DNA from 3 places in the Blautia sp. OF03-13 genome. Region 1 is predicted to be linked to each of the others. Evidence: a T-box and tRNA genes for the amino acid it is inferred to sense, from the RefSeq annotation. Region 1 holds a T-box; the other regions hold tRNA genes.
What was found. A T-box is a leader RNA that pairs with one kind of tRNA and senses whether it is charged. The one in region 1 lies ahead of DXA55_RS10595 (valine--tRNA ligase), so its partner is inferred to be a tRNA-Val.
Positions count from the first base shown of each region.

Region 2: it encodes a tRNA-Val, which carries the amino acid that the T-box ahead of DXA55_RS10595 (valine--tRNA ligase) is inferred to sense. The anticodon was not compared.
Region 3: it encodes a tRNA-Val, which carries the amino acid that the T-box ahead of DXA55_RS10595 (valine--tRNA ligase) is inferred to sense. The anticodon was not compared.

Region 1 covers NZ_QTVR01000012.1:23,601-34,352, reverse strand. Annotated here, with positions in the region: gene DXA55_RS10610 (tetratricopeptide repeat protein) at 1-175, opposite strand, end outside; gene DXA55_RS17315 (hypothetical protein) at 185-358, opposite strand; gene DXA55_RS10605 (bifunctional folylpolyglutamate synthase/dihydrofolate synthase) at 385-1,680, opposite strand; gene DXA55_RS10600 (LTA synthase family protein) at 1,863-4,079, opposite strand; gene DXA55_RS10595 (valine--tRNA ligase) at 4,080-6,731, opposite strand; T-box leader at 6,827-7,047, opposite strand; gene DXA55_RS10590 (MBL fold metallo-hydrolase) at 7,158-7,958, opposite strand; gene DXA55_RS10585 (SseB family protein) at 8,031-8,471, opposite strand; gene DXA55_RS10580 (hypothetical protein) at 8,555-9,514, opposite strand; gene DXA55_RS10575 (M48 family metallopeptidase) at 9,533-10,105, opposite strand; gene DXA55_RS17130 (hypothetical protein) at 10,262-10,399, opposite strand; gene DXA55_RS10570 (transglycosylase domain-containing protein) at 10,422-10,752, opposite strand, start outside.
Region 2 covers NZ_QTVR01000001.1:243,350-254,101, forward strand. Annotated here, with positions in the region: gene DXA55_RS01080 (AAA family ATPase) at 1-1,363, opposite strand, end outside; gene DXA55_RS01085 (exonuclease SbcCD subunit D) at 1,360-2,544, opposite strand; tRNA gene DXA55_RS01090 (tRNA-Met) at 2,608-2,681, opposite strand; tRNA gene DXA55_RS01095 (tRNA-Val) at 2,702-2,774, opposite strand; gene DXA55_RS01100 (aldehyde dehydrogenase family protein) at 2,886-3,497, opposite strand; gene DXA55_RS01105 (hypothetical protein) at 3,513-3,716, opposite strand; gene DXA55_RS01110 (ABC transporter permease) at 3,748-4,647, opposite strand; gene DXA55_RS01115 (ABC transporter ATP-binding protein) at 4,644-5,558, opposite strand; gene DXA55_RS01120 (hypothetical protein) at 5,558-5,761, opposite strand; partial or broken gene DXA55_RS01125 (cell filamentation protein Fic) at 6,081-6,278, opposite strand; gene DXA55_RS01130 (CD1871A family CXXC motif-containing protein) at 6,423-6,563, shown strand; gene DXA55_RS01135 (4Fe-4S binding protein) at 6,556-7,446, shown strand; gene DXA55_RS01140 (TlpA disulfide reductase family protein) at 7,477-8,424, shown strand; gene DXA55_RS01145 (hypothetical protein) at 8,596-8,832, opposite strand; gene DXA55_RS01150 (ATP-binding protein) at 8,935-10,752, opposite strand, start outside.
Region 3 covers NZ_QTVR01000005.1:121,562-132,313, reverse strand. Annotated here, with positions in the region: gene purE (5-(carboxyamino)imidazole ribonucleotide mutase) at 1-12, shown strand, start outside; partial or broken gene purM (phosphoribosylformylglycinamidine cyclo-ligase) at 38-1,062, shown strand; gene purN (phosphoribosylglycinamide formyltransferase) at 1,056-1,682, shown strand; gene purD (phosphoribosylamine--glycine ligase) at 1,688-2,959, shown strand; gene DXA55_RS17030 (hypothetical protein) at 3,139-3,300, shown strand; tRNA gene DXA55_RS05380 (tRNA-Val) at 3,392-3,464, shown strand; tRNA gene DXA55_RS05375 (tRNA-Met) at 3,498-3,571, shown strand; gene rffA (dTDP-4-amino-4,6-dideoxygalactose transaminase) at 3,761-4,894, shown strand; gene DXA55_RS05365 (YdcF family protein) at 4,901-5,509, shown strand; gene DXA55_RS05360 (hypothetical protein) at 5,789-6,019, shown strand; gene rlmD (23S rRNA (uracil(1939)-C(5))-methyltransferase RlmD) at 6,104-7,774, shown strand; gene DXA55_RS05350 (DUF6061 family protein) at 7,799-8,032, shown strand; gene DXA55_RS05345 (hypothetical protein) at 8,189-8,515, opposite strand; gene DXA55_RS05340 (sensor histidine kinase) at 8,554-9,435, opposite strand; gene DXA55_RS05335 (ABC transporter permease subunit) at 9,448-10,284, opposite strand; gene DXA55_RS05330 (ABC transporter ATP-binding protein) at 10,277-10,752, opposite strand, start outside.

The sequences.
Region 1 (10,752 bases):
GCCGCAGCATATCAATCGCTCCGGAAAGATCCCGGATCTCTGCCTTGTCGAGGCCCAGATTGTAGTACATATTCGAAAGAGAAAAACATTTTCTCTGTACTCTCAGGTTAAAACCACAGTTGGGACAGATCTCCATTCCGACGTCCACAACCGATTTACAATTCATACAGTTCATTCCGGCACCTTACTCTTCCTTTTCCGCTTCTGTCTCGTTTTCCTGTTCCGGCTTGTCGTTTTTCATCATTTCTTTCAAAATGTCGATCACATCCGTCAGATCACGGCTGTAAATCGCATCCTCCACCTCGTCCACATCGAGACACGGTTTAAACTTCTTCAGTTCTTCTTCGTAATTTAACATAAACAAAAAATTCCTTCCTGTATTCGCTAACCATTCCGCTTTGCAAGATATGCTTTCAGTTCGCCCGCCAGATACAGAGAACCCACGCAGAACAGCATGCCGCTGCCCTTCTTTTCCAGTGCCTTCTCATACGCTGCCCCGATCTCCGATTCCGCGCAGACATCCGTGCATCCTGCTTTTCTGAAGTCCTCTGCAAGCACTTCCGCCGGTACGACGCGGCTTCCGTCGATCTGCGTTGCAACAACATGGGACGGATGGATGCCCTCGCAGATTTCACCGATCATCTCATGATAGTGCTTGTCTGCAACTGCCGTGAACAGAATCGTGATCTCGTTTTCTTTCGCAAAATAGCCTGCCGTGCTGACAAACTGTGCAATGCCGTCCTCGTTGTGCGCGCCGTCGATGATGACGCCCGGCGCAGCCATTTCCATACGGCACGGCCATTTGATCTTCGAAAGACCTTCCGCAAGCACGTTCTTAGGAATGTCGTGCACGTCCTGCAGAATATGCATCGTGTAAAACGCAAGGCTTGCATTCATCATCTGATATTTTGCCACGTACGGAATCGCAAGCTCTGCTTTTTCGCCGCCCAGGTATGCAAAGGTAAAGGTGATGCCCTCGCGGCTCTGTGTTTTCATCTCATAGAACGACGGCTCCATCGGCCATGCCGGGCTTCCCATCTCTTTCGCCTTTGCGGCAATGACAGACGCCGGACCTGGCTGGCTGGCGTCGTAAATCACCGGGACACCGGCTTTGATGATGCCGGCTTTCTCTCCCGCAATCGCCTCGAGGGTGTCGCCGAGATACTCGGTGTGGTCGCGGCTGATGGACGTGATGATGCATGCCAGCGGCTTTTCGACCACATTTGTCGCATCCAGCCGTCCGCCAAGGCCGGTCTCCATGACCAGGTATTCCACGCCGGCTTCTTTGAAAATCAGCATTCCCATCAGGAACAGCGTCTCAAAATAGCTCGGATGGCCTTCGCCCTCCGCCTCGTATTCTTTGGCTGCTTTTTCCACTTTGAGAAATGCGTCGAGAAACTGCTCATCCGACACATCTTCCCCGTTGATCTGGAACCGCTCGTTGATGCGTACAAGGTGCGGGGAGGTAAAAAGTCCTGTCTTTTTGCCGCCTGCAAGCAGCATCGCATTCAAGTACGCGCAGACGCTTCCCTTTCCGTTCGTGCCCGCCACATGGATAATTTTGATCCCTTCCTGCGGATTCCCAAGGCGCGAAAGAAGCTCCCTCGTATGTTCCGGCGGATGCTTCACCGTAAATTTCGGTATTGTTTCGATATAATCAACTGCTTCTGTATAATTCACTTTATTTCACCATTCTTCAGTATTTTAGGGCTGCTTTCAGACCCTAGTATCATTATAATCGAGTGACCGGATATGTCCATAGCAATTTTCAAAATTTTGTCCCGACTTTTCGACTTTCCCCGTAAAAAGATACAGTGGGACGTCAAAATCCGCCCCACTGTATGATCTTTCGGACACTCTTTTTAATTCTGCAGACCGCCGTCTTCGGCCGGTTTATCGCTGTTTTCTGTTTTTGACGGCTCAATCTTGTCGCCTTCGCCCTCCGGCGCACCGGACGGCGCTGCCGTCAGTTCATCCTGCGGCGCAGTGCTCGTATTGGCATTTTCCTGTGTCACGTCCGTTTTCGTGCTGTCCGGGTTCGGCGTCGGCGTCGGTGTAGATACCGTTTTTGGCTCTTCATACATCATCGGCTCTGTCCTTGTCAGCACCTTCTTCGTCGAGCTGTTGCTCTGCTGCGCGATTGTAATCTGATCACCGTCTTCCAGGGTCAGACTATGCACCATCAGAATCGACGGGCTGACATAAACGGTATCCTGTATCTCCTCGTTGACTTCCACACGGCTCGATGCCGTAAAGTTTTCTCCGTAAAAATACCAGGTATCTTCTCCGGATTTTTCGATTCGTTCCAGTGTTACCGGCAGAGCACCCATCTGCAGCTTCACACGCTCATACGGTGTCTCTCCGTCTTCTCCGTAAACGTACCGTTTTCCATACAGCATATCATACTGCAGCACCTCGAGATCCACCTGATAATTCTTCGTATTCCGTCTCGTCTGATGATACCGGAAAATGGTTCCGTCATGAATTCCCACACGGTTCATAACCTCTGCTGCAATCTGGTAGGAAGCAATGTTTTCCTGTTTCCTTTTCAGTCCCATATTATCCCAGATTACGTATTCGGTCTGATACAGATAGCGGTTCTCCAGATCTTCTACTTTCAGTCCCATCGTTGGCAGATGGTCCCCGTACATCACAAGTACCACCGGCTCCGGATAATCCGCAAGCTTTGTCGTCAGCTCTTTGACAAATTTGTCCATCTCATGAATCTGATTTACATAATATTCCCAGGAGTAATTATTTTTTTCCCGGTCTTCCGCGCCTGTCACTGTAATCTCCGGATCGTCAAGCACCGGCTCTGTCGGATAATCACCGTGGCCCTGTACCGAAATCGTATAGATATAATCCGGTTCGTCTGTCGCATCGAGCGTTTTTATGATCTCTTTTGTCAGAATATGGTCTTTTACCCATCCTGTCGCCGTCACATCCGAGATATCCGGCATATATTCCTCCGAGGTAAAGGTATCAAAACCAAGACGTGAGAATACACTTCTTCTGGAATAGAAGTTTGCTTCATTGTTGTGGATCGCATGGGTCGCATAGCCAAGATTCTTTAAAACATACGGCGCACTCTCACACGTCTCCTCTGAAAGCACCGATTTGTACGGATACTCACCCGCTCCGAAATACCGGAGGCTCATGCCGGAAATAGTTTCAAACTCTGTGTTTGCTGTTCCGGCTCCCACCACCGGCACGCGGAGATAACCGGAAGAATAATCCTTCATCAGCTGCCGGTAATACGGGATCGGATCCTCGGAAATGTTGAGGAAATTAACCAGCTCCGGATCGAAAAAGGACTCCAGCTGCAAAAAGATAATATTCGGTTTTACCGTATCATCCTCTTTTTGTTCGCCTTCACTCGTCTCAATCTGTTTCACGAGCTGTTCGGAATAGCCGTTCGGCTCTGAAATTCCCGTATCAAACAGGGTGACTGCCAGACAGTACGGATAGCCGTAATCCTGGTAGGCAAATGCGATGTTGACGAAATAGCTGGAAAGCACACGCTTTGCAAGCGCCAGATTTGTTGCTCCCGTAAAGAGTACAATTACCAGAGCAATCAACGGCACATTCAGATACCAGCGGATTTTCCCCTGAAATTTCGGTCCTTTGATCCAGACCCATACAAAAAATGCCAATAATGCCACAAGGGCTGCTACGACGAGGATCATGGTACCTTTCGACAGATACTTCGTCACGACCTTTGCGCCGTCACTTAAATTCCGCAAGTCCGGTCCGGTAAACGGCGTGACGCGGTTTGCCAGAATCACACCGTTAATGATGCCGAGCAGCAGCCAGAAACAGCTCATCACCAGCCGTACCAGCACACGTCTGCGGAACAGATAAACTACCATAAAAGTAGTGAAGATCAAAAATGCATTGTACAAAAAGACCCATGGGCTTTCCACCATGTAGCTCCATGCAGATGCCAGCGAATGGCGGGAAAATGCTTCAATCACCAGATACAGAATACAGCATCCCAGGGCCTGCAGCGGCAAAGAGAGCCAGTTGCAGACTTTCACTACGGTTTCCTTGTTTCCATGCAGTTTTTTTCCTTTTTTCATTTATTTTTTCAGCTGCTCCAATCTTGTCTGAACCTGCTCCATCATCTGCTGATAGTTCGCCAGTTTTTCTTTCTCTGCCTGAACTTTTGCTTCCGGAGCTTTGTTGATAAAGTTCGGGTTGCCAAGCATGCCGTTGGAACGTGCGATCTCTTTTGTCAGACGCTCTTCCTCTTTCGTAAGGCGGGCGATCTCTTTTTCCAGGTCAACCAGCTCGGCAAACGGAATGTAGATCGTTGCCTGCGGGATCACTGCGGATACCGCATCGTCTGCGATGCCGGCTTTGTCTGCCTGTACGTGAACTTCGCTTGCTCCTGCCAGAGTTCCGAAGAATACAGCACCGTTTTTGAAGGTTTCCTGTACAGCAGCATCTTCCGTTACAACGAATACGCTTGCTTTCTTTGACGGCGGTACGTTCATACTGGTGCGGACACCACGGATGCTTCTTACCGCCTCTTTCATCATCTCAACGGCTGCCTCATCCTCTGCGTATGCAAAGTCTTCGGTCTCTTTCGGCCATGCGGCGATCATGATGGAATCCTCGTCCGGATTCAGTGTGCAGTAGATTTCCTCTGTGATGAACGGCATAAACGGATGCAGCAGCTTTAATGCATTGCCAAGAACGGTTTTTAAGGTCCACAGTGCAGCGCCCTTCGTCTCGTCGGTCTCGCTGTACAGACGCGGTTTTACCATCTCGATGTACCAGTCGCAGAACTCCTCCCAGATAAAGTCGTAAACCTTCTGTACGGCGATACCGAGCTCGTAGCGGTCCATGTTGTCCGTTACTTCCGTTGCCAGCGTGTTTACCTTAGAAAGAATCCATTTATCTGCCAGTGTCAGTTTGTCTTTTGGCATTTCAGACGGAACTTCTGCTTTTTCCAGGTTCATCATGATGAACCTGGAAGCGTTCCATACTTTGTTTGCGAAGTTACGGCTGGCTTCTACACGCTCCCAGTAGAAACGCATATCGTTTCCAGGTGCATTACCGGTCATCAAAGTCAGACGGAGAGCATCTGCACCGTATTTGTCAATGACTTCGAGCGGATCGATACCGTTTCCGAGGGATTTACTCATCTTGCGTCCCTGGGAATCACGAACGAGTCCGTGGATCAGTACGTGGTGGAACGGAACCTGTTTGGTCTGCTCCAGTGCGGAGAATACCATACGGATAACCCAGAAGAAGATGATGTCGTATCCGGTTACGAGTACGTCGGTCGGATAGAAGTAATCAAATTCCGGTGTTTTCTCCGGCCATCCTAACGTGGAGAACGGCCACAGAGCAGAACTGAACCAGGTGTCCAGGGTATCCGGGTCCTGGGTGAGATGGGTGCTGCCGCATTTCGGGCATTTTTCCGGCATTCCGCCTCTTACAACGGTGATCTCGCCGCAGTCATCACAGGTGTAAGCCGGGATGCGGTGGCCCCACCAGAGCTGACGGGAAATACACCAGTCATGGATGTTATTCAGCCAGTTCTGATAAATTTTGCTGAAGCGGTCCGGGATGAAGTTTACTTCGCCGTTCTTCTCCGCTTCGCTGGCAGCGGCAGCCATATCCGCCATTTTTACAAACCACTGCGGTTTGATCATCGGCTCTACGGTTGTCTTACATCTGTCGTGGGTTCCTACGTTGTGAACGTGATCCACTACTTTTACAAGAAGGCCAAGCTTCTCGAGATCCTCTACCATGGCTTTTCTTGCCTCGTAGCGGTCCATGCCGGCGTATTTGCCGCACTTGTTGTTCATGGTTCCGTCATCGTTTAAGATGTTGATCTCTTCGAGGTTGTGGCGTTTTCCTACCTCAAAATCGTTCGGGTCGTGTGCCGGTGTAATTTTAACGCATCCGGTTCCGAACTCTTTGTCTACGTAAGCATCTGCGATAACCGGGATTTCACGGTCGGTCAGCGGCAGTTTCAGCATTTTTCCTACAATATCGGTGTATCTTTCATCCTCCGGATTGACAGCTACGGCAGTATCGCCGAGCAGAGTCTCCGGACGGGTCGTTGCGATTTCTACGAAGCGGCCTTCTTCTCCAACTACCGGGTAGTTGATGTGCCAGAAGTGGCCTGCCTGCTCCTGATATTCAACCTCTGCATCGGAGATGGAAGTCTGGCATACCGGGCACCAGTTGATGATGCGGCTTCCTTTGTAGATCCATCCTTTTTCATACAGACGGCAGAATACTTCTTCTACGGCTTTGGAGCATCCCTCGTCCATGGTGAAGCGTTCTCTCTCCCAGTCTGCGGAGGAGCCGATCTTTCTTAACTGGCTGTTGATGCGTCCGCCGTACTCTTTCTTCCACTCCCAGCAGTGCTCCAGGAATTTTTCGCGTCCGATTTCATCTTTGTCGATGCCCTGCTCTTTGAGCATATTGGTAACTTTTACCTCGGTTGCAATCGCCGCATGGTCGGTTCCCGGCTGCCAGAGGACTTCATATCCCTCCATCCGTTTGAAACGGCAGAGAATATCCTGCATGGTGTTGTCGAGTGCATGGCCCATGTGAAGCTGTCCGGTTACGTTCGGAGGCGGCATCATAATGGTAAACGGTTTTTTGTTCGGGTTTACAGTGGCGTGGAAATATCCTTTATCCAGCCATTTCTGATACAGTCTGTCCTCGAGTCCTTTCGGATCGTAGGTCTTTGCGAGTTCTTTGCTCATGAGATCCTCCTTTTATGTTTGGTGTATTGTGGTATTTATTCCCGCAGAGGCTTGTCTTAAATCAAAAACGCCCTTCACATACACATAACATGCATGCAAAGGGCGAAAATTCCGCGGTACCACCTTAATTTGTATCTCGTTTCGGAGTCTGTAACGTGACTCATGCGTGAGAACCTAATCATCACATCTTCTGTGCTTTTCAGCTCTCCGGTTCAGAAGCTACCTTCCATGACCACCTTCCCGGACAGCCTTTCAGCCGGTGAACCGTCCTCTCTTTTGGGGCCTGCCATGTACTCCTCTTCCTCATAACCTTTTCTTTTTCTGTTGGAATAGAAACTGCATTTATCATAATCGCGTTTTTTTATTTTGTCAAGCCGCCGCGGGCAAAAACCTTTCTTCTTATGGAAGTTTTAAGATTTCACGCGCTTATTTTCGGTGAATCCGCGATGCACAGTACTGCATTTCTGCGCGGCCGTACGACGCGTAGCGGACCTGTTCTTTCGAAAACGGCTTCGCATTGCTTGGCCGTCCCAGGTTTTCGCCGTGGATCACCTGATCCACAAGGTCGATGAGATCTGCGAGAACGCCGAGGCTGAGCGGATTGTAAACCGGATGCGCCGTCGATTCAAACACCTGCGTGTGATGACCGCCGAAGAATTTCATGCGGCCGCCCTTTTTCACCAGCCACGCCATCAGACCAACCAGACCATCGTAATACTCTTCCAGGCTCGTTCCGCCCGGCACCTGCATCCAGACACCGCAGCCGCTTCCGATCGCATCTCCGGTGAACAGGTAATTCTGTTTCGTCTCCAGCACAACAACGCTGCCCGGCGTATGGCCCGGTGTCTGACAGACGGCCAGCTCTGTGCCGCCGAGCGGAATCACGGAATCGGTACGGATGTCATGAATCTCCTCCCACGGTTTTAATTTTCCCGCTGTCAGCATCACAAGCGTCTCTGGATCCATCTTCTTTTCATCGTGGCACATGTACACCTCATCAAACTCATCCATGTGATACATGTGATCCGGATGCGCATGCGTGATGACCAGCAGAAGCGGCTTGTCCGTCAGCTCACGGATCACCGGCAGAATCTTTGTGCCTGCCGTAATGCCGGTATCAATGACAGCCGCTTTTTCTTCACCTTCTACTACATAGAACGATGAATTTCCTGCGTCCAAAATACAGTAAATTTTTTCCCCGATTTCTGTTACCTGAAAACCCTCCATGATGTAAAACCTCCTTAAAATAATAATGTACCCTCGGAGTCTTTCTGTGCTTGCTTTTTTCCTTTCGGCAATTCAGTGCCCCGCATTCTCTTCCCCGATGATGATCGAAAGCAGCGTATGATCCAGCATGATCGTGCGGTTCCACGGATTGAAAATCACACCGCTGATCTCCTTTGTTTCGGATGCCATGTGGATCAGCTGTTCCAGACTCACGAGAAACGTAGATTTCACGCTGCTGCTCCCCTTTAATTCCTCATCAAAGCTCGTAAACGCGGCCCACCAGACTTTTCCGTCTGCGCTCTTTACCGTTCCGATCCGGATCTGATCGTCGCCGGATGGCGGTTCCACGGAAAGAATCGCCTGTCCGCCCTCTTTCATTCTGCGGCGGATTACCGTCAGCACATGTGCCAGCAGTTCCGGCGTCGGCTCCTTTTGCAGTCCCAGAATTGCTTCCTCTATCGTTTCATTCCCCTGCAGCCCTTCGTCCTTTGGAGTTTCCATTTCTTTTGCCATTGCTCTTGTCCTTTCTTTTTCGCTTTTCCCACACAGAATCTGTGTACCATCATCCCCGGCAGCTTCGGCACTTCCGATGACATTTACTCTGCGCCTACCCAGATGCCGTCTTCCCCGCAGAATCTGCGCTCTTTTGATAAATCCAAAACGTTTTCCATCCGCTTTAAGATCTGATCGTACTTCCCTTCCCGCATCAATGCAATCGTCACCTGATCCGTTCCGATCTGCAGATGGCGGAAGCCGCGTTTTCCTTCCTCCGTCCACGGCAGAGTCAGCTCCAGTTCAAAGCCGCCGCTGCTTCCGTACAGCTCACCCGGCTGTTCGTCCGCAAACAGCTCGAAAAGCGGCTGATAATATGCTTTGAAATAATTCTCCTCTGGAAACCAAAGTGTCCCGTCCCCGGTCCGCTCCGGCTCTTTTACAACGGCATTCAGATAGCCTCTCTCGTAATACGTCATGCACGCCGCGCTCTTCGCCAGCGGATTTTCATTGATCTTCTCGATCTCCGACGCCGCCCGGCATCCGTTTCCAAAGGCCGCCTGGCTGTTCTCGCTCCTGCCGACCGGCTCCCAGACGCTCCATGCGTTCTGCTTTCCGTATCCGATCAGATCCTGGCGGTATGCACCGTTGTATTTTACAAATTTTTTCTCCCCCGGCTGCTCGATCAGGTTCAGCGGTACCATACAGTCAATTCCGTACAGCTTCTGCGCAATCAGCCGCGTGTAGATGATGCCGAGATAATGACAGATTGCACTGCGCTCCGCCGTGTCGAGATACATAATCTGCTCCGCTTTTACCAGCTGGTCGCCGCGTGTTTCGAGCACACTCTCCACCATCGCAATCCGTGACTGCAGCTCCGCCTTCCGTTTTCCGCGGTAGCGCGCCGACAGACGGCCGTACGGCATCGTGCTTGCAAGAACCGCGTGCAGCAGCTCCAGATTCGTGTATTTGATCATAATATCTTTCTTATTTAAACCGAGCTCTGCGTCGGTATCGACTTCCGTCACATTGATGATATATGTTTTTTCTTCGGTCAGTATCATTTGTTTTGCCTCTCTTTTTCAGTACTCTCTTCCATGCTCCTTCAGCCAGCTCTGCCACACTTTGTAATCGGGCATCTGCTGTGCCACCACCGCGTAAAACCGCGCGGAATGGTTCATCTCTTTCCGGTGCGCCAGCTCGTGGATAACGACGTAATCCATCACGCGCCCCGGCATCAGCACCAGTTTCCAGTTGTAGTTCAGGTTTCCGGCGCTGCTGCAGCTGCCCCAGCGGGTTTTCTGCTCACGAATTGTGATTCTGCCATACGTTACGCCCATCTCTTTTGCAAAATGTGCCGTCTTTTCCGCCAGCATCTGCGCCGCACGTTTAACCGCCGCTTTTCGTTCTGCTTCCGTCAGACGGTTCGCTGCTTTCTGCTCTGCGGCCGCCAACGCTTTTTCCCGGTGTGTGTAAATCCAATCCTGTTTTTCTTTTAAGAATGCTTCGATTTTGTATTTTGCCATCCGTTTCGGTGCGCGCACCACCACGCTTCCATCCGCTTTGACCTGGACGGCGAGCGTTTTACGGGCGGAATACACGATCTCATAGGGAATCTGTTTTAAAATCCGTTCTGCGCTGTCTTTCTGTTCCATTTATTTTTCCTCAAAAGCTGTCTGTTTTACCATTTTTTTGCCTGTTTTTCATTATACCTTTTTCCCGGCGGAAACGCAATCGGATTGCTCACAGAAAAAAACGCGAGCAGAATCACCGTTTTTCTTCCGGCAATTCTGCTCACATTTTTCCTTCTCTTATTTCAGCTCAATTTTTTTCTGCTTTCTTCGGATGCACAGCCTCACAAATAAAATCGCCGCCTGCACACAGAGAATCATCACCAAAATTCCAATCATAGACAGCGCTGTTGCCCCCAGTCTGATCAGTTTTCCCATTCTTTTTTCCTCACTTTTCTTTCTATCGTGCCAGAACCGGATCGGCTGCCGCATCCCACAGCAGGCTGTCCGTCTCACTTTGTTCCAGGTATCCATATTTTACCATTGCCGCCAGCACCTGCTTTTCCCGCTGCAGCGCCAGATCCGCGTGGCGCGACGGTGCGTAGGCGGACGGTGCATTCGGGATTCCGGCGAGGAGAACGGCTTCGCTGTCGGTCAGATCCTGCGGCTCTTTTCCGAAATAACCACGCGATGCTTCTTTGAGTCCGTAATAGCCATCCCCGAAATAAATAGTGTTGATGTACAGCTCCAGAATTTCTTCCTTGGAGAGCTGTCGTTCCACATAGAGTGCT
Region 2 (10,752 bases), on a different contig from region 1:
CCAGCCTTTCTGCCTCTTCGGCTGCCCTGGCCGCTGTCTCCTCTGTTTCTTTTATTTTTTTACAAAGAACGCTTTCCTCTTCTTTGTTTGCCGTTTCCTCTTTGACTGCGCCTGCAATTGTCTCGCAGTATGCTTCCATCTGCTGTATCTGCTCTGCGGCATACGCTTCTTTTTGTTCCGTCCGTGCAAGTTTCACCTCCGCATCAGAGAGACGTTCTTCCCGTGCTTTCTTCTGTTCCAGGACTTTTTTTGCACGCTCCTGCTCTGTCTGAAGCTGTTCTTTTGCTTCTGTTGCTGCCTGCAGTTCCTTTTGCAGCTGTGTCATTGCACTTTGCTCCTGCTGCACTTTTCGCAGCAGTTCCAGACACACTTTTTCTTCCCGAATCTGCTCTTCCAACTGCTTACAAATCTCTGCCTCTTTCTCTGCCTGCTCACTTCTCTTTTTCTTTTCTTCTTCCTTCGGAAGCAGAGTCTCCCATTCTTTTTCTTTCTGCTCTTTCTCTTTTTGTCTCGTCTGTCGCTCTTTTATTTTTCCCAAAAGCTGGTTTTTCTTTTCGATCTCTTCATTTAGCGTACTCTGCTCGTCTTGCAACGCCTTTAATTTCTCATCGTCCCATTCGATGCAGCGTGCAAGCAGTTCCATACCGCGCATAACCTGGCCGTCGAATTTATTTTTCTTCAGCCGGTCAAACTCTGTTTTCCATTCTGCCTCTTCCGGGCAGACAACATTTTCCAGATACTGGCTGATGCTGCGTTTCTTTTCATCGTATATTTTCCAGCGCTCCTTTGCTGCTTCCCGCAGGCGCTTCTGCAGCTCCTGATAAATCTCTGTGTGAAACATTTTCCGGAAAATTTCACTCCGATCCGCTGTTCCTGTCAGCAGAAGCTTCTGGAAATCTCCCTGCGCAATCATCGCAATCTGTCGGAACTGACGCTGATCCAGCCCGAGAAGTTCTGTCACTTTCTTTGTCACTTCCGAAGTTTTCGTAACCGGCTGCCGCTCATCCGGAAAAATCAGTTCTGCATTCGCTTTCTCCATCGTCATGCCCTGTCCGCGGTCCTTCGGGCGCAGATATTCCGGGTTTCTCTTTACCGTATAGTCCTTTCCCTGATACGTAAACGTAAGCTCTACGAAGGTACGCACCTCCGGTTTTGCATACTTACTGCGGAACATTTCGCCTTTCCGAATTTCACCGCTCGCTTCCCCGTAAAGCGCAAACGTGATGGCATCAAAAATCGTTGTTTTTCCAGCGCCGGTGTCCCCCGTAATCAGATACAGACCGCCGCCCAGCCGGTCAAAATCAAGTTCTATCCGGTCCGCATACGGTCCGAATGCACTGATGACTAATTTCTTTGGTTTCATGCCTTCATCCCCCGTAACAATTCTTCCACCAGCGCTTTCTGCTGTGCGGTCATGCTCTGATTATTCTGTAATTCATAAAATTCCCGGAACAGTTCCAGTTCTGATTTTTCCTCCACTCGTTCCGCCGTGCCAATGTCTGCAGCAGACCGGGTTCTTTTGTTATCGTACTCCAGGCGCATCAGGTTCGGATAGATCGTTCGGAGTTTTGCCATTCCATCCGGCACATCTTCTTCATCCGTCAACGTCACCAGAAGGTAATCCTCGCAGTCGCTGTTCTTATAAAATGTTTTTGCCGTGACTTCCAGATACGTCCCCCGGATTTTCCTGAGATCGTGCAAGGGCTTTAATGGAATTGTTCTAAGCTCCACCGTTCCTTTTTCTTTTAATTCGATCACCGTAATCGATTTTTCCTGTCCTGCTTCCGAAAAAGAATATTTCAGCGGCGAACCGCAATAGCGAACCGTATCTCTTTCCACCTTCTGTGGGCTGTGGATGTGCCCCAGTGCAGCATAATCAAACTTTTCAAACAATTCTGCCGGAATCTGATCCAAGTCGCCAACCTGCAGTTCTTCTGCATCACATCGTTTTGCCCCGGTTACGAACTGGTGGGCCAGAATCACATTTCGATCCTGTTCATCAACCAGATCCTGTTCCAGTGCAATCCGAACTGCATCCGCTGTACACATTACTTCTTCCGCACGCTCCGGCAGGGCATGGCGCACCACCGCAGGCCGTAAAAACGGAAGCAGATGAATCCACACCGTGCCATACGCATCCTGCAGCGGAATTTTCTCTATCGTTCCATTGTATACCTTTGAAAAATAGATCCCGCTTTTTCCCATCAGGCTGGATCCAAATGCCAGACGCTCGGCGGAATCATGGTTTCCACTGATAATAAAAGTGGGAATCCGATTGGTGGAAAGCTCTGTCAGAAACGCGTCAAAAACCTGAACCGCTTCTGCACTTGGAATCGTACTGTCGTAAATATCTCCGGAAAGCAGTACGCCATCTGGTCTCTCTCTTTTTGCAGCATGCAGAATCTGCGACAAAATGTACTTCTGATCCTCGATCATCGAAAATTCATTGACTCGCTTTCCGATGTGGAGATCGGATAAGTGGAATAATTTCATAAGCGCCTCCCTGTCATTTTCCATGGTATTGTAATCTGCCGGGCCCGCCACTGGCAGCCCCCTCCGAACGTAAAACAACAAAAGCCCCTGCTTTCGCAGGAGCTCTCTCTTTCGTAGCGAGAGGGGGATTCGAACCCTCGACACCGCGGGTATGAACCGCGTGCTCTAGCCAACTGAGCTATCTCGCCATACTATATTTTTAGAAGTATGGGGCCTACAGGGCTCGAACCTGTGACCCTCTGCTTGTAAGGCAGATGCTCTCCCAGCTGAGCTAAGACCCCATATCTGTTTTCTAGCAGTTCTTACGTCCTGCTGACAATATGTATATTAGCACGTTTTGTTCTGTTTGTCAACGATATTTTTTGAAATTTTTCAAATTTTTTCTTTTGTTTCTACAATACCAGCGATTTCATGTCCTTCCGGCATACGCTGTCTTTAACTATCCATTCTTCTAACAGATCTTTCAGGGCATTTGCACTGACCGGTGCATAAGCACTTGGCTTTACCACCGCAGTATTTCCTGCCGCAATGGCATCTACCAGCGGTTCTAACGTCAGCAGAACAGGGTAATTCCACGGGCTCATAATCAGCACATTGCCATAAGGAGAAGGGCTTTGATAACTTTTTGCAGCGAACTGCGCCAGCGGTGTTCTGACATGTTTTGGTCTGCAAAGCCGCCCTAAGTGCTGCTTCATCCAGCGGATTTCCCCCTGCACCAGTCCAATCTCACACATCACACTCTCCGTCTTGCTCTTTCCAAGATCCGTATGCAGCGCTTTGCAGAGGATCTGCTCCTGTTTTTGCAAGGCCATTTCCAATCTGCTCAAAGCCTCCATCCGCACATACAAACGCCCATTTAATGCGGTACGAACCGAAACAATACGATCCGCATTTACAATCGTTGTCTTTGATGCACGCTTCATACATTTTCTTGTTATTTTCTCTTCCAGCTGATACAGTCTGCTTTTAATTTCATAAAACTCATTTGACGTATAAGCAAACACCTTGTTTTCCACTGCCTAGAAATATAAAATATCTTCTGTTCTTATGGAAACACATTCTTTCTTTTCTGTGTATCCCCGGATAGATTCCCCTTTGCTTCTTACATACTCTTTTATTTCTGCAAATTCTTTCGTAAAATTTACATATTCGAGTATAACGCCCTCTTTTTCCGGGTCATCGATCTCTCTTTCTGCAATATTCATAACTGTCTCTTTTCTCATTTTTTATTCATTCTATAGTCGAAGGATATATTTACTTCCCATCTTTCTCCGGAAGAGCTGTCATGCACAAAAAAATAATTCCAAATACCACAACACATCCCACCATAAGCATCACCATCTGATTTACACTTACTACAGACCCCTGGAACTTCGGGTTACAATCCAGTGTATCACGAATCGCAGTAATCATTTCTTCTGGCAGCTGATTGTTCTCCATCTCTTCGAAGATTCCACGGAGCATATGATTTTTCAGCAGGGAAGTTCCGTAGGTACTTGGCAGATACGACAGTACTTTCTGCAGGCCGCTGCCGAAATTTGAAATCGGCATGTAAGCTCCGCATAAAAATCCATACCCGGCACTTACGATCGTTCCCACTGCGGATAACTGACCCTGGGTTGTCAGTGGAAAACTGACGATGCTTGACAACGTGCTTCCAAAGAGTACCAGTAAAATTTCATCGAGAAGAACCCAGAGTACATCTACAGCGCTCATATACCAGCCCATTTTGTACATATAGCCAAAGCATAATACAAGCGCAAGCCCATTCACCAGCAGGGAATTGACTACAGTAGATAAAAAATACCCAAGATAAAGCTGTGCTTTGCTGATTGGCGATACATTAAAATCTTTCCTTGTTCCGTTTGCCCGGTCCTGTACCATCGTAAGATTCACGCAGAATGTCACAGTCACACAGCTGACTGCCAGAAGAGCCGCGGCAAGCTGTGCGGCCACCGTTCCATCGATCAGTTTGTCTGAGATTGTAATCATGTCCGGGATCGCGGACACAAAGGAATCTCTGTATACGTTTGCCAGAAATGTAGCATACAGCAAAATCAGAATTCCCGGAGTAATTAAAGCCGAAAAAAACATTCCTCTGTCTTTAAAAAACAATTTTCTGTTTCGACTTATAAGTGCAAATACTGCCTTCATCTGTGCTCACCTCCCAATGTTTTTCCGGTTACAGCAAGAAATACATCATCCATTCTGCCCTTTACCACTTCATAATCACGGAATATTTCCTGATGTTCCACGATCAGCCGGGTAGCCTCTGCGGTATTTTTTACTTTTAACTGATAGCCATCCCGGATCTTTTTATACTCTCTGCCCAGTGTTTTGATTTCTTCTTCTGTCACACCATAAACAGACATAGTGTCCTGCACATACTCATTTTTCAGCTCAAAAGGAGTTTCTTCTGCCACGATGCTTCCTTTATCCAGAATCACCACATAACCGGCATTTGCAGCTTCTTCCATGTAGTGCGTAGTCAGAAAAACTGTCAGCTTTTCTTCCACTCGAAGTTTTTCAATGATATCCCAGATCAAAAGCCGCGTCTGTGGGTCAAGTCCTGTCGTTGGTTCATCTAAAATCAGAAGTTCGGGCCGATGCAGCAAGGCTCTTGCAATATCAATTCTTCTTCTCTGTCCGCCGGACAGTTTTCCGACCGGCCGGTTCAGATAATCTCCGAAATCAAAAATCTCCACCAGTTCCCGCAATCTTTTTTCAAACGCTTTTCCTGTTATTCCATAAAGCGCTGCTCTGTTTTTCAGATTTTCCCTGACGGTAAGTGGCTTGTCCAGCACACTGTCCTGAAATACCACGCCAAGCATTGTTCCAACTTTCCTTCCGATCTTATCCAGATCTGTGCCCTGGATCTGAACCGTTCCGCTGTCTTTGCGAAGCTGCCCGCAGATGATCGAAATCGTTGTGCTCTTCCCTGCCCCGTTTACACCAAGGAATGCAAAGAGCTCTCCTTTTTTCACCTGAAAACTCAGATCATTGACTGCTTTTACATCACCAAAGCTTTTCTTTAAATGAGTGATTTTAATCATATCTGTTTCCATTACGCCTGCCCTCTCCTTTGATTTCTTTGCTGTTCCACATAAAAAATATCAGACAATTTCAATTGATACAAAACGTGATTTTTATATCCACATACCGATGTTTGTCCAAATACAGCTTCCCGAACATTCTGCACCCAGGATGCTTCCCTGTTGTGGCAATATACCATAACATGTTCTTCCTGCTTTGGATCAATCTGTTCCACCTCACATGTCATCCATCTCACCCCCAGTTATTCCTATTTCTTTTATATATGATTTTACAGCATTCGTCCAGTCTGCATGATGTAAAATGCAGAAATTCGCGGGTAAGATGCCAATTTCTGTTGTCTGCTCGTCTGGCGCATAGGAATTCATAAAAATAAGTGGAAAGCCATGTCAATGGACATGCAACTTTCCACTTATTCATTTTCATAAATTTTTTAATCACTTGAAACTCCACGTCATGAATTCCCGCTTATCTTAATACTTCATCTTTGATCTGTTGTCCTTCCATCTTTTCAACATTCCTCTTCTCAAAATGAGTTATGAATACGAAATCCTAAAATAGTCTAAATATTCCTTATACCGATCCTGCGCTGTCAGACAGGTATCCATCAGATAACCTTTTTCATTGTTCCATTCTTTCAGACCACGATAATAAAACATCTTCAGATCCTCTTCGATCATGAACGGAACGATATTGTACTTCAGGCATTCCTTGAACATAAGCAATCGGCCTACACATAATTTCTTCTCATCTTCAACAACTAATAATCTCAATTTATTTTTCTCCATTTTCTTAACAGGAATTTTACGCCCTCTATTGTATAATGCAAACATCGAAAGGTCAATAAACGGACTTTGAACATTGAAAGGAGTATTTTAATGAAATCTGAACAAGCAACACAGATTCTTTTACTTGCAGCCGGTCTGGTGTTTTTCCTTGTCGGGATCTTCCGCGGAGAAGCAGCGGTTGTTCTTAGCAAGGCAATAAAATTATGTATGGAGTGTGTAGGAATTGGATAAGAAAATGAAATCAAACAAAAACTTTCTGGCCCGCTTCCGCGGATGGATTCAGGCAGTTGCTACACTGCTGACCAACATTCACATCCCGAATCTGTTTAAAGGGAAAATTTATCAGGGAAATGTAAAAACGATGTGCGTCCCGGGACTAAACTGTTACTCTTGTCCTGCCGCCACAGGTGCCTGTCCGATTGGAGCTTTTCAAGCCGTGGTCGGTTCTTCAAAATTCAAATTTACCTACTACATCACCGGATTTTTCATCCTGTTAGGTGTTCTGTTAGGGCGGTTTATCTGTGGATTCCTCTGTCCGTTTGGATGGTTCCAGGATCTGCTGCATAAGATTCCGGGCAAGAAACTTTCCACCGCAAAACTGAAGCCTCTGCGGTATCTGAAATATGTGATTCTGGTCGTCTTTGTTATACTACTTCCGGCATTTGTAACCAATTCACTTGGTATGGGAGATCCTTTCTTCTGCAAATACATTTGCCCACAGGGCGTACTTGAAGGCGCAATTCCGCTGGCACTTGCCAACTCAGGAATCCGTGCCACACTCGGACATTTATTTACATTTAAGTTCACAATCCTTGCGCTTTTCATCATCCTGAGCATCTTGTTTTACCGTCCATTTTGTAAATGGATCTGCCCGCTGGGTGCTATTTACTCACTGTTTAACAAGGTATCTTTTCTTAAGATTCAGGTTGATCATGAGAAATGTGTTGGCTGCCAGAAATGTAGTCGTGTCTGTAAGATGGATGTCAATGTAGTAGACACACCAAACCATCCGGAGTGTATCCGATGCGGAGAATGTATGAAAGCCTGTCCGACTGATGCAATCTGCTATCATTACGGATTTTCAACTAAGAAACAGGCTGAAAATAAAAACTAATAAAACGTAATTTAAAGGAGATTTAAAATCATGAAAAACAAAACACTTAGAACAAACTCAATGAAATTAAAAACGGTAATTGCTGCATCCCTTGCCATTTCTGTACTTTTTGCGTTTACAGGCTGCGGAAATTCCTCCTCAACAGACAATACAAACACAAAACAGGAATCTTCTTCCACAACAGAAACGGGCAGCGCAGACGAGCTGAACGAAAAACGGAATGACCTTTACCAGCAGGAAAACCAGCTTTTTGTTGATCACAAAGATGCATGGGACAAAGCCTTTGGTCTTATGAACAAGAACGCTGCCGGTGATGCCATGAGCGAAAACTATGCTGATTCCCTCGCAAGCACAGTGGAATCTAACAAAGACTCTTTCTCTGAAGAAGAATATGAAACTCTGTGCAAAGACATCGAGACAATCCGCGGAATTGAAGAAGAAATTGCCAAGCTTGAGAAGGAGATTGCTGCATCCGATTCCTCTGACAGCTCTTCCTCCAAATCAGACGAATCCACAGCTGTATTCAAAGGTTTCAAAGGAAAAGATCTGGATGGAAACGATGTAGATGACAGTCTTTTCGCTAAAAATAAAGTTACCGTTGTAAATTTCTGGTTCAGTGGATGCAAGCCATGTGTCGGAGAGCTCTCTAAGCTGAATGAATTAAATGAGAAACTCAAAGAAATGGGTGGCGAAGTTGTTGGTATCAACATGGATACTTTAGACAACAATGAAGCCGGAATCAAAGAGGCAAAAGAAATCCTGAAAGCTCAGGGCGCTTCCTACAAGAACCTGACTTTCGATTCTAATTCAACAGTTGGAAACTATGCTGGAAAAGGAAACATCATGGCATTTCCTACAACCGTTCTTGTAGATAAAGACGGAAATATCGTTGGGGAACCTTTCATGGGTGGCATTGACGATCAGTCAAACTACGATCAGCTGATGAAGCAGATTCAGTCCGTACTGGACCAGAAATAATTACATAAATATCCTAGTTAGGGGGCAGTTACTGTTTGCAGTAACTGCCCCCTAACATCATTGAGAATTTCACTGCACTGCTCAATGCTCCTGAAATCAGTTCTGACTTACTTCCGGCAAAACGGGAACCTGTTTCAGTCACAAGAGATAAATAAGATTGCACTGAACATCTCAATTATTCTCTTCCAAATCTTCCCAAGGTTTCAGACCCATTTCCTCCCAGGTGACACCATACGGTGCATCTCCGGAGGTGTAACCGGCAATAAAGAAAAATCTGTCATCTTGCAAGATTTCTTCTTTAGCCAGATTATCACTTGTTTCTTTTTTCCGTCTTGCTCGCCTCTGCTGCTTCTTTTGTATCGCAACAGCTGCTTTTTCTTCTGGAGTTTTCTTATGTTTTTTTGCCATAAGTGTTTCCAGTGTAATTCCATTCTGAATGTCTCTCAGGATACGTTCTTCATAACTCTTTTCACGCTTTTCTACAATTTTATAACTTTCTTATAATATCTTTTATTTCACCAATCTATGAATTACTTTTATCAGTAATTCCATATCAACAGGCTTAGCAACATGTTCATCCATTCCTGCTTCTTTTGCTTTTATTCTGTCCTCCGTGAAGGCATTTGCTGTCATTGCAATGATCGGTATTGTCTTTGCATCCTCTCTGTTCAGAGACCTGATTGTCTTTGCAGCTTCATAACCATTCATTACCGGCATCATAATGTCCATAAGAATGACATCAAATTCACCGGGTTCACTTTTTCTGAACAGCTCAACCGCTTCCTGCCCATTCCATGCTTTGGTCACGTCAGCGCCCTCATTCTGAAGCATAAATTCAGCGATTTCCATATTCAGCTCATTATCTTCCGCCAGCAGAATATGCAATCCCTTTATAGATTTTTCGGATACCTCCTTCTGTTCTTCACGTTTATCCGCATCCGGATCTATTTTAAATGGAACCCGGATCACAAATGTCGTCCCTACGCCTTTTTCACTTTCAAAAGTAATGGTTCCACCCATTTTCTCGACCAGCTTCCTTGCAATGGCCATTCCCAGTCCGGTTCCGACAAACTTTGTGCGGCTTCCCGTATATTCCTGTGCAAATGGTTCAAAAATATGTTTCTGGAACTCCTCAGTCATTCCGATTCCTGTATCCCGGCAGATAAATTCCATTGTCGTCATTCCTGGCTGTTCGGATGGGACTTCCATGCAGCTAAGATAAATATGTCCATTTTCTCTGTTATATTTCACTGCATTGGACAGGATATTCATCATCACACGTTTTACATACCCCGGACTTCCAATAAGATCACGGTATATGATTTCTTTTTTCTCCCATACAATCCGGATATTCTGTTCTGCAGCAATCTGTTCAATTACAACAAGCACTTCCTCAGAAATTTTGCTCAGATTAAATGGACTCTCTTCCAGAACAACTTCACCCGACTCCAGCTTACTCATGTCCAGAACATCATTTACCAGTTCCAGCAACAGATTGGATGCCGCTTTAACCTTTGTTCTGTATTCCTTCTGCTTCTCCATATCATCTGCATAATGGTCTGCCATATTAATCAAACCGTAGATTCCATTAATCGGAGTCCTGATATCGTGGCTCATACGATGAAGGAACTCTGTTTTTGCCTCATTGGCGGCTTCTGCCTTTTTTGCTGCTGTCAGAAGTTCTGCTTTATATTTTTCATCTTTTTCAAATTCTTGTTTCCGGTGCGCCAGATTGGTTCTGTATGTCCAGAACCAGAATATGCCGAACATCAGAAAATAAAGAAAAATAACACCTATAACACTTAATGGAAGATTACGAAACACTTCCGTATCCGGAAGATATGCGTAGATATAATAATCACGCTGCTTCAGCATGATTCCATAACATCCAATTCCTTCCTTTCTAAAATGATAGATATGCTGACTGTCTGTATGCTTTTTCATTGCCTGAACAACTTCGTTGTCGGCTGTATTCTGTCCCAACAGACTCTCATCATTGCTGGCAACAACGATCCCATCGTCTGCAACAATAATCGTTCCATCTTTCTGGATGCTATAACCATTTAAAAGCCCCTGTATCGTCAGTGTATAGTTTCTGGCAAATTCAGGAGATGTGTAGTAATAGATTGCAACGATACCCAGTGCATCTTTTCTGGCACAGGCTGCAATGTCAATAAAGGATCCATCTTCCCTGGTAAACCGTTCCGAATAGCTTCTTTCTTCATATCCGGCAAAATTCATGATAATTTCTTTTTGCAGATACTCCGTAATCTCATTAGCCAGAGACTCATCCGTGCTGTATTCACAGTCCGTCTTTCCTTCTGCATC
Region 3 (10,752 bases), on a different contig from region 1:
TACAGTAAATAAAAACAAAGGACAAGGGAGGTTCACCATGGATTACAAGAACGCAGGAGTAGATATTGAAGCTGGATACAAATCAGTAGAATTAATGAAAGAGCATGTAAAGAAAACCATGCGCCCGGAGGTATTAGGCGGCCTTGGCGGTTTTTCAGGCGCTTTTTCCCTGGCAAAAATCAAAGAAATGGAAGAGCCGGTGCTGCTTTCCGGTACAGACGGATGCGGAACCAAGGTGAAGCTCGCCATGATTCTTGATAAACACGACACCATCGGCATTGATGCCGTTGCCATGTGTGTGAACGATATCGCATGTGCCGGCGGAGAACCGCTGTTCTTCCTCGACTACATCGCATGCGGAAAGAACTATCCGGAGAAGATAGCTTCGATCGTAAAAGGCGTTGCAGAAGGCTGTCTGCAGTCCGATGCGGCACTGATCGGCGGTGAGACCGCAGAGCATCCGGCCTGATGCCGGAGGATGAGTACGATCTGGCAGGTTTTGCTGTCGGCGTATGTGACAAGAAAGACATGATTACCGGTGAAAATCTGGCAGCCGGAGACGTACTGATCGGCATGGCTTCCACCGGCGTTCACAGCAACGGATTTTCTCTTGTCCGCAAAGTTTTCGATATGACAAAAGATTCTTTAAATACATACTATGATGAGCTCGGCGCAACCCTCGGCGAGACCCTGCTTGCACCGACCCGTATCTACGTAAAAGCACTCCGCGCCATCAAAGATGCCGGTGTAACCGTAAAAGCATGCAGCCACATCACCGGAGGCGGCTTCTACGAGAACATTCCGCGTATGCTCAAAGACAATACCGTAGCCGTTGTACAGAAAGACAGCTACACCGTACCGCCGATCTTTGATCTGATGGCAAAGAAAGGCAATATCGACGAGCAGATGATGTACAACACCTTCAATATGGGTATCGGTATGGTACTGGCTGTTGATCCGGAAGATGTAGACGCAGCGATGAAAGCCATCCGTTCCACAGGAGATACGCCATATGTGATCGGCCACATTGAAAACGGAGAAAAAGGAGTACAGTTATGCTAAGATTAGCAGTTCTCGTCTCCGGCGGCGGCACGAACCTGCAGGCGATTCTGGATGCGATTGACGAGGGAACCATCACAAACGCGGAGGTTTCCGTTGTCATCAGCAACAATGCAGGAGCGTATGCGCTGGAGCGTGCGAAAAAGAAGGAGATTGATGCGGTATGCCTTTCCCCGAAGACCTTTGCATCGAGAGAAGCATTCAACGAGGCACTGCTGGCGAAACTGCAGTCGTACAACGTCGATCTCGTTGTGCTCGCAGGATGCCTGGTTGTGATCCCGCAGAGCATTGTGGATGCTTATCCGAATAAGATCATCAACATTCATCCGTCCCTCATTCCGTCGTTCTGCGGAACGGGCTATTACGGACTGAAAGTGCACGAGGGCGTATTATCCCGCGGCGTCAAAGTGACGGGAGCGACGGTTCATTTTGTGGACGGCGGAACAGACACCGGCCCGATTATTCTGCAGAAGGCAGTCGAAGTGCACGAGGGCGATACACCGAAGGCACTGCAGCAGCGCGTCATGGAAGAGGCCGAGTGGGTCATCATGCCGCGTGCGATTGATCTGATTGCAAACGGAAAAGTAACGGTAGAAGACGGACACGTAAAGATAAAGGAGTAAGAGCGATGAAAGTACTGATTGTAGGAAGCGGCGGAAGAGAGCATGCGATTGCCTGGAAGGTGGCGCAGAGCCCGAAGGTAGACAAGATTTACTGCGCTCCTGGAAACGCAGGAATTGCGGAGTACGCAGAGTGTGTCGATATTGCAGCGATGGAGTTTGACAAGCTCGTTGCTTTTGCGAAAGAAAAAGAGATTGACCTGACCGTCATCGGCATGGATGATCCGCTGGTCGGCGGTGTTGTCGATGTGTTTGAGGCAGAGGGACTGCGCGTATTCGGACCAAGAAAGAATGCGGCAATCCTGGAAGGATCGAAAGCGTTCTCCAAAGACCTGATGAAAAAATACCATATCCCGACGGCGGCATACGAGACATTCTCCGATCCGGAAGCGGCAGAGAAATATCTCGAGACTGCAAAATTCCCGATCGTGCTGAAAGCCGACGGTCTGGCTCTTGGAAAAGGCGTTCTGATCTGCAATACCTTAGAGGAAGCAAAAGAGGGCGTCAAGACGATCATGCTCGACAAGAAATTCGGCAGTGCCGGAAACGAGATGGTCATCGAGGAGTTTATGACGGGACGTGAGGTTTCCGTTCTCTCCTTTGTGGATGGAAAGACGATCAAGACGATGAGTTCCGCACAGGACCACAAGAGAGCAGGAGACGGCGACACCGGCCTGAACACTGGCGGTATGGGCAACTTCTCCCCGAGTCCGTTTTATACCGAAGAAGTGGATAAGTTCTGTAAGAAATATATCTATCAGCCGACCGTAGATGCGATGGCAGCCGAGGGAAGACCGTTTAAGGGAGTTATCTTCTTCGGACTGATGCTGACACCGGACGGACCGAAGGTGCTCGAGTACAATGCCCGCTTCGGCGATCCGGAGGCACAGGTTGTGCTTCCTCGTATGAAGACAGACATCATTGATGTATTTGAAGCCTGCATCAACGGAACTCTCGACCAGATCGACCTGCAGTTTGCAGATAATGCGTGTGTCTGCATCGTACTGGCTTCGAACGGTTATCCGGTTTCCTACGAAAAAGGATTCCCGATCCGCGGACTCGAGACGTTCAAAGAGCATGAGGGCTATTACTGCTTCCATGCAGGAACGAAGTTCAAAGACGGCGAGATCGTGACAAACGGAGGCCGTGTCCTCGGCGTGACAGCACTTGGCGATACCCTGAAAGAGGCACGTGCGAATGCATATAAGGCTGTTGACTGGGTTGACTTTGACAATAAATATTACCGCCATGATATTGGAAAAGCGATTGACGAAGCGTAACGTGAATGTGAATTTTAATTTTGAGTAAAATGGAGCCGCCAGAATCCCGGTGAAAGGGAAATCTGGCGGCTTTGTCTTTTTATTCTGAAAAGGGAATAAAGCGCCGCCGTTCCGGATACAATAGTAAGGAGATCCTTTGGTTTTTAGCAGAATCAGAACAGGAAAGGCGGTCGGAAAAGATGGGAATCGTTTGTCTGGCGGGGATTTTTGCCGTATTTCTTCTGCTTGCATGGACGCTCTGCCGGGCGGCAGGATGGGAGAAAGAACGGGAAGATCTGGAACAGGAGCAGTACCTGAAAGAGTGGCGGGAGAAAAAGTTGAAAAAAATCGAAAAAATTTGAAAATTAGTGTTGACATTTGGCGGGTGGAATGCTATACTAACAAAGTCGGTTGGTGATACAGATAAAAAGCCAACAGACAAAACACCGATGTGGGGTCTTAGCTCAGCTGGGAGAGCATCTGCCTTACAAGCAGAGGGTCATAGGTTCGAGCCCTATAGGCCCCATATTTTATGAAAAACGATGTTGAAAATGAATATGGCGAGATAGCTCAGTTGGCTAGAGCACGCGGTTCATACCCGCGGTGTCGAGGGTTCGAATCCCCCTCTCGCTACTTATGGAACCCTTGAGAAATCAAGGGTTCTTTTGGCTTTATGGACAGTATGATGATATGGCTGTCATGTCAAAATCGTGTCTTGAAATCCACAGGGATTTGTGAGAAAATAAGACTACCTAAGAGCTTGTTTTGGGCTCTGAAAGTAAATAAAACAGTAATGGATAGAAGAAAGATAAGGAAAAAACAATGATAGAGTTTAATAAACCACCTTTTATTGGAACAGAACTGGAATACATCCGCCAGGCGGCAGAGGAAAACAACAAGCTGTGCGGCGACGGTCCTTTTACGAAGAAATGTTCTGCCTGGATGCAGGACAATTTCAACGTAAAACATGCGATGCTTACGACATCCTGCACCCATGCACTGGAAATGGCAGCTTACCTGTCTGAGATTCAGCCGGGCGACGAAGTGATCATGCCGTCCTACACGTTTGTTTCCACTGCAGATGCCTTCGTTCTGCGCGGAGCAAAAATCGTCTACGTGGATATCCGTCCGGATACGATGAACATCGACGAGACCAAGATTGAGGATGCTATCACCGAAAAAACAAAAGCGATTGTTCCGGTTCACTATGCGGGCGTTGCCTGTGAAATGGATACCATCATGGATATTGCAAAACGCCATAACCTGAAGGTTGTAGAGGATGCGGCACAGGGCGTGAGCGCGTACTACAAGGGAAAAGCCCTTGGAACGATCGGCGATTTTGGCTGCTACAGCTTCCATGAGACGAAAAACTATACGATGGGAGAGGGCGGCGCGCTGCTGTTCCAGGATGAGAATTATCTGGAAAAAGCAGAGATCCTTCGTGAAAAGGGAACGAACCGCAGCAAGTTTTTCCGCGGACAGATCGACAAATATACCTGGATCGACTACGGTTCCTCCTATCTGCCGAGCGATATGAATGCGGCTTACCTGCTTGCAGAACTCGAGGAACATGAGAAAATCGACAGAAAGCGGATGGCCATCTACAACTATTACCATGAGCAGCTCCGTCCGCTGGCTGAGGCCGGAAAGATCGAGCAGCCGGTTGTGCCGGAAGGCTGTGTACATAATGCACATATGTACTTCATCAAGGCAAGAAATCTGGAAGTGCGTACAAAACTGATCAACTATATGAAAGAGCGCGGTGTGATGTGTGTCTTCCATTACGTTCCGCTCCATACCTCCCCGGCCGGACAGAAGTTCGGTGTTTTCCACGGAGAGGACAAATACACAACAAAAGAGAGCGAGCGCCTGATGCGTCTGCCGATGTTCTACAGCCTGTCTGAACAGGATATGGCATATGTCGTAGAGTGCCTCATGGACTTTAAAGAGTGGTAACATTTCATGTATGAGAAGTTTTTAAACTACTTTACGGACTATATTTTCGTGAAGGATGAGCCGCAGAAAGCCGATGTGATTTTTGTGCCGGGAAACGGATATCCGCAGATGGCGGCGCACGCGGCAGAACTCTGGAAAGAAGGATTTGCGCCGTATGTGCTTCCGTCGGGAAGATACAGTACTGTGCTCGGGCATTTTGCCGGTGTACAGGATCTTGCGGAGCAGTACGGCGGGAACTATGAAACCGAGTGGGAGTTTCTGCGGACGGTACTGCAGAAAAACGGCGTGCCGGAGAAAGCGATTCTGCGCGAAGACAAGGCGACGTATACGTATGAAAATGCACTGCGGTCACGGGAAGTGACAGATGCGGCGGGCATCGAGGTAAAAAAAGCGATCCTCTGCTGCCGGAATCTCCATGCGAGACGGTGTATTCTGTATTACCAGCTTGTCTACCCGGAGACAGAGTTTTTTGTCTGTCCTTCGGATATTGAGTTCACCAGAGAAAACTGGCATACAAAGGGTGAATGGATCGACCAGGTGTTAGGAGAAATGGAGCGCTGCGGCGGTCAGTTCCACAAGATTCTGCGGGAACTGCCGGCGGATTCTGAATTTTAACACCAGTAGACAAGAAGTCCCCCGCTTCTAAAGCGGTGGGATGAATTGTTAAAAGAAACATAACGGCAGTGGTAGGCGGAGAGAAATCGGTATCCTCCACTGACATGAGGAAAGTCACAGTCGAACTATTCTCGACATGTCAGACTCCGTGAAAATACCGACTGTAAGTGAAACGAAAAGATTTATAAAAAAGAGCGGAAATTGTGGTAAAATTGCGGCTCGTATGGTATACTATCGTTAAGTTAAGTTTCTAATCTAAAGCAAAGGTTGGTGGACAGTATGAATAAGATTGATGAAGTATTAGAGCTTTTAAAACAGAGAGAACGTGAGAGCGAAAAACCGAAAAACGTGATTTTATGGGTCCTTGCCATTGTCGGAGCGGTAGCGGCAGTTGCAGGAATCGCATACGCAGTATACCGGTTTGTAACTCCGGATTATCTGGAAGACTTCGAAGATGATTTCGATGACGATTTCGACGATTACTTCGAGGATGAAGACGAAGATAAGTAGGATGGAAAAAAGAAACTCCGGTGCCGGAACGTGGTACCGGAGTTTTTCTGTCCGGAAATCAGTTTGACATAGAAGGAGAAGAGAATGAAAAAAGGAGAAATTTACGAGGGAGTCGTGGAAAGAATCGATTTCCCGAATAAAGGACGTGTACATGTGGAGGGCGAGACGGTTACCGTGAAAAATGCAATTCCGGGACAGAAGATCCGCTTTCAGATCAACAAAAAAAGAAAGAACCGCATGGAGGGCCGCCTGCTCGAAGTAACAGAAAAATCCCCGATGGAAAAGCGCGATCCGGTCTGCAGTATTTTCCCGTCCTGCGGCGGATGCATGTACCAGACGATGAGTTATGAGGATCAGCTTGCAATGAAGGCCGGTCAGGTGAAAAAACTGCTCGACGATGCCCTCGTGGAGGCCGGCCAGGTCAATGAGGCGGGGGAGGCCGATTATCCGTTCCTTGGAATCAAGGGAAGTCCGAAGGAGTTTGCATACCGGAATAAAATGGAGTTTTCCTTCGGCGATGAATACAAGGACGGCCCGTTGTCTCTCGGACTTCATAAAAAGGGAAGCACCTACGATGTCCTGACCGCGTGCGACTGCAAAATCGTACATGAGGATTTCACAAAGATTCTGACCTGCGTGCTGGCGTACTTTAAAGAGCGGAACGCAAGTTACTACCACAAGATAAGCCACGAGGGTTACCTGCGCCACCTGCTGGTGCGAAGAGCCGAGAATACCGGAGAAATCCTGGTAAATCTCGTCACCACAAGCCAGGAAGAGTGGGATCTGATGCCGCTCGTGCAGGAAGTGCTTGGTCTGCCGCTGGAAGGAAAGGTTGTCGGATTCCTCCATATCATAAATGATTCCCTGGCAGATGTTGTAAAGAGCGATGAGACAAAAGTGCTCTACGGACAGGACTACTTCTATGAAGAACTCCTCGGACTGAAATTCAAGATCACCCCGTTCTCCTTCTTCCAGACCAATTCCCTTGGCGCGGAAGTTCTCTACAGCACCGCCCGCGAGTTCGTCGGCGAGACGAAAGACCGCACGATCTTCGACCTCTACAGCGGAACCGGAACCATCGCCCAGATCCTTGCACCGGTCGCAAAAGAAGTGATCGGCGTGGAAATCGTGGAAGAAGCTGTTACAGCTGCAAAAGAGAACGCAGAGGCAAACGGCCTTACCAACTGCAGTTTCCTCGCCGGAGACGTGCTGAAGGTGATCGATGAAATCGAAGAAAAACCGGACTTCATCGTTCTTGATCCACCGCGCGAAGGAATCCATCCGAAGGCTCTGCCGAAGATAGTTGATTTATATAGGTGTGAAAAAATGCTTTACATCTCCTGCAAGCCGACTTCTCTTGCGCGGGATCTGGTAGAGTTTGCAAAATATGGATACCGTGTAGAAAAAGTCTGCTGTGTTGATATGTTTCCGGGAACGGTGCACTGCGAGACGGTTGTTTTGCTTTCCAAGGGTGAGGTCGACTCGAAAAAGATTCGGGTTGAGTTCTCTTTAGAAGATATGGATATGTCCGAATTTCAAGATGGGGCAACCTACACGCAGATCAAGGACTATGTACTGGAACATAGCGGATTAAAGGTATCAAACCTGTATATCTCACAGATTAAGCGGAAATGTGGGATTGAGGTTGGTAAGAACTACAATCTGCCGAAGTCCGAAGATTCCAGACAGCCTCTGTGTCCACCGGAAAAAGAGAAAGCAATCCGAGAAGCATTCAAATATTTTGGGATGATATAACATCCCGTAAAATGGAGGTTTCTTATGGATAGATTGATTTCTTGTAAGTTTAACATGGATACCGCTTGTGTGGAACTGAAATTCTTTGATGGTAGTATGATTGCGATTGATACGATTGCGGTTGAGAACGAGGTTGCCGACAATATGTATCAGAGGTCGGAACTGGATTATCTGATTTACAATGACCCGATTGGATATGCTGATTTGATATTGAACGGAGATTCCAAAACCTATTTGAAAAACTGTTACAGAGTATAAATCTGTGGATACGGCGATTGGAGCGATTTGCCTGGCTCACTAAACCTCTAAGCCATAGTTATTGGCTAAGGCAGATATTCAACTTTAATTTTAGAAAACATAAATAAAGGCTATCCAATCTTTTTGACTGGGTAGCCTTTGAAAGTTTTGCTCTTTCTACTTTTTAAGAATCAATTTATGAATGACCATGCCGATTATCAAACCAAAGGATGATACTGCCAAATACCAAAGCGAATGTATCAATGCTGTCTCGTTATAGTATATAAACACAGATGGCACAAATGTAATTGCTATGATTATTGGATACAAGTACTTTACTTTCAGATTTGAAATGCTGCCAATTAGAATTGAAAGCAATAATGTTGCTAAAATAAGCAAAACTATCATTCCCATAACGTCTGTTGGTCCTGCAAATAATGGAAATACATAAAACATAAATAATTGAATTAAGAGTATTAGTATCTCCTTCAAGTATTTCTTCATAATCAAAACACCTCCGTTCATATAAACTTTTTTTTATTTCATTTTGCAAAGATTATCTTGATTTGCAGTTTGTCATTGTTGTAGATTGCTCCAATACTTCCGCCCATACGCTCAATCAGCAGCTTGGCGATGGACAATCCCAAACCGGTTGAATTGCGACTGGCTTCTACTGTATAGAAACGGTCAAACAATCTGCCGACCGTCACATAATTCAGATTGTGCGCCGTGTTGCTGAATGTAACACAGCCGTTCTTATCCATGACTACGGACAGATCGCCGTCAGAGTATTTCAGCGCATTGCTGATAATGTTGGAAAAGATACGGTTGACCGCACCTGCATCCAGTTCACGGAAAACCGGTTTCTCCGGCAATTCGATTTCCGGTTGGATGCCTTTTTCCTGCATGACCGCATAGAAAGACAGCAGACTTTCCTCCAATGCCCGGACAACATCCATACGTTCTGGTTTCAGTTCCTGAAAAGAAGTAACCACACTATATCTGAATAGTTCTTCGGTTAGATTTTTTAAAACATCTGTTCTGTTTTGGATTTGAGAAAGATAGCAGTGTACCGTTTCGCTTTTTTCCTCTCGTTCCAATAGGTCAAGATAACCGTTTATCGCCGTAAGCGGAGTTCTCAGGTCATGGGAAATATTGGTGATAGCTTCTTTCAGTTCCAGATCGCCCTGTTGGTAACGATGGCGTTCCTTGCGGAGCAATCGAAGCTGGATATTAATCTCCGAAGCCAGTTTTCTCAGATGAGGGTCGCTGGAAGAAATATCAATCAGAGTGTTTGTGTCGGAGGAAAGACGTTCCTGGAATTCTGTATGAATTTCATCAATACTTTTTTCTATAAAAATAATCTTTGTGATTAGAAAAAATACAACAATTAGCAAAATACAACACAAAATCCAAGGGAACATCTTTCTACCTCCTTACTTTAGGTTCTTTTTCTTAAAGGAACGACTTCCTATAAGAGATGTTGAAAAAATTACAAACGCAGAGCACAATGGAAGAAAAATCAGGTGTTCCACCCCTTCTTCGCAAAGAATTACACCTTGTCCTCCAGGTGTCAGACAGATAAGAAATTCCAGCAGGATACGAAATGTTCCACCGATGAATTTGATATTTTGGGGATGCCATCGCACAGTTGGGTCTGTATCACTCCACATCCATCCATCCAATAACTCTGGTTCTGCAAAACGATCATAAAGGAGCATCCCGATTATGACCATTGCAGCTACAGCTCCCAGACAAAGAAGTGTCGCTGAGTTTTTGTTCTCCGCCAGACTTGCCAACAGACAACATACGCTGGAGAGTGCAACGACCATCAAAAGGCTTGAAAAAATATAAAATGCCATCTCTCCCAAAGAGAGGTTCAGGCTTGCCGTACCCAGTAGCGGAATACCCAGCATCCCATTAACTATCAACCAGATTAGTGCAGTACTCAGTCCAGCACATATGGTCAGGAGAAGATTGGAAAAATAAACTTCTTCACGAGTGTGTCCGCAGATTAGTTTATTGCGCAGAGTTCCATATTCATAGTCTGTTCCCCACAAATATGCGGCAAATACGGCGATAAATGGTCCCATCAGGGGTGAATATCCAAAAAAACGGGCGACCAGCTTATAGATGTATGCATTAGTCAAATTCGTCTGGAAGTAACCGTTGAGGATGATGAATGCGGAAAGCAATACAGCAATCACTAATTCTATTCGAATCATTTTTTTATTCTCTGTACGGTAAAAGGCTGCTCGAAAAAGTTTACGCATTATTATCACCTCCAACCAGAGAGATGTAATAACTCTCCAAACTTTCATCTTTTTCCTGCATAGACAGCACTTCGCAGTTTTCCTTTGCCAGTACAACGGTCAGCTGTGTCACATTGATCTTTGCGAACACATCGGCTGTTGTTGCGGAGATAATTTTATATTCCAGATTCATGGAATCCAGCACACGAGCCAGAGTAGAAGTATCGGTCACTTCCATGCGGACACACTTGCGGCAAACTGTGTCCAGTTCTTCTGCACTCAGTTCCTTCACCATGCGACCATTATCAATGATACCGTAATGAGTAGCCAGACGGGAAAGTTCATCCAGAATGTGACTGGAAATAAGAACTGTAATCTGTTTTTCTCGGTTCAACTTCAAAATCAGTTCTCGCATTTCCACAATACCCTGAGGGTCGAGACCATTTACAGGCTCATCAAGAACAAGAAAGTCGGGATCACCGGCTAATG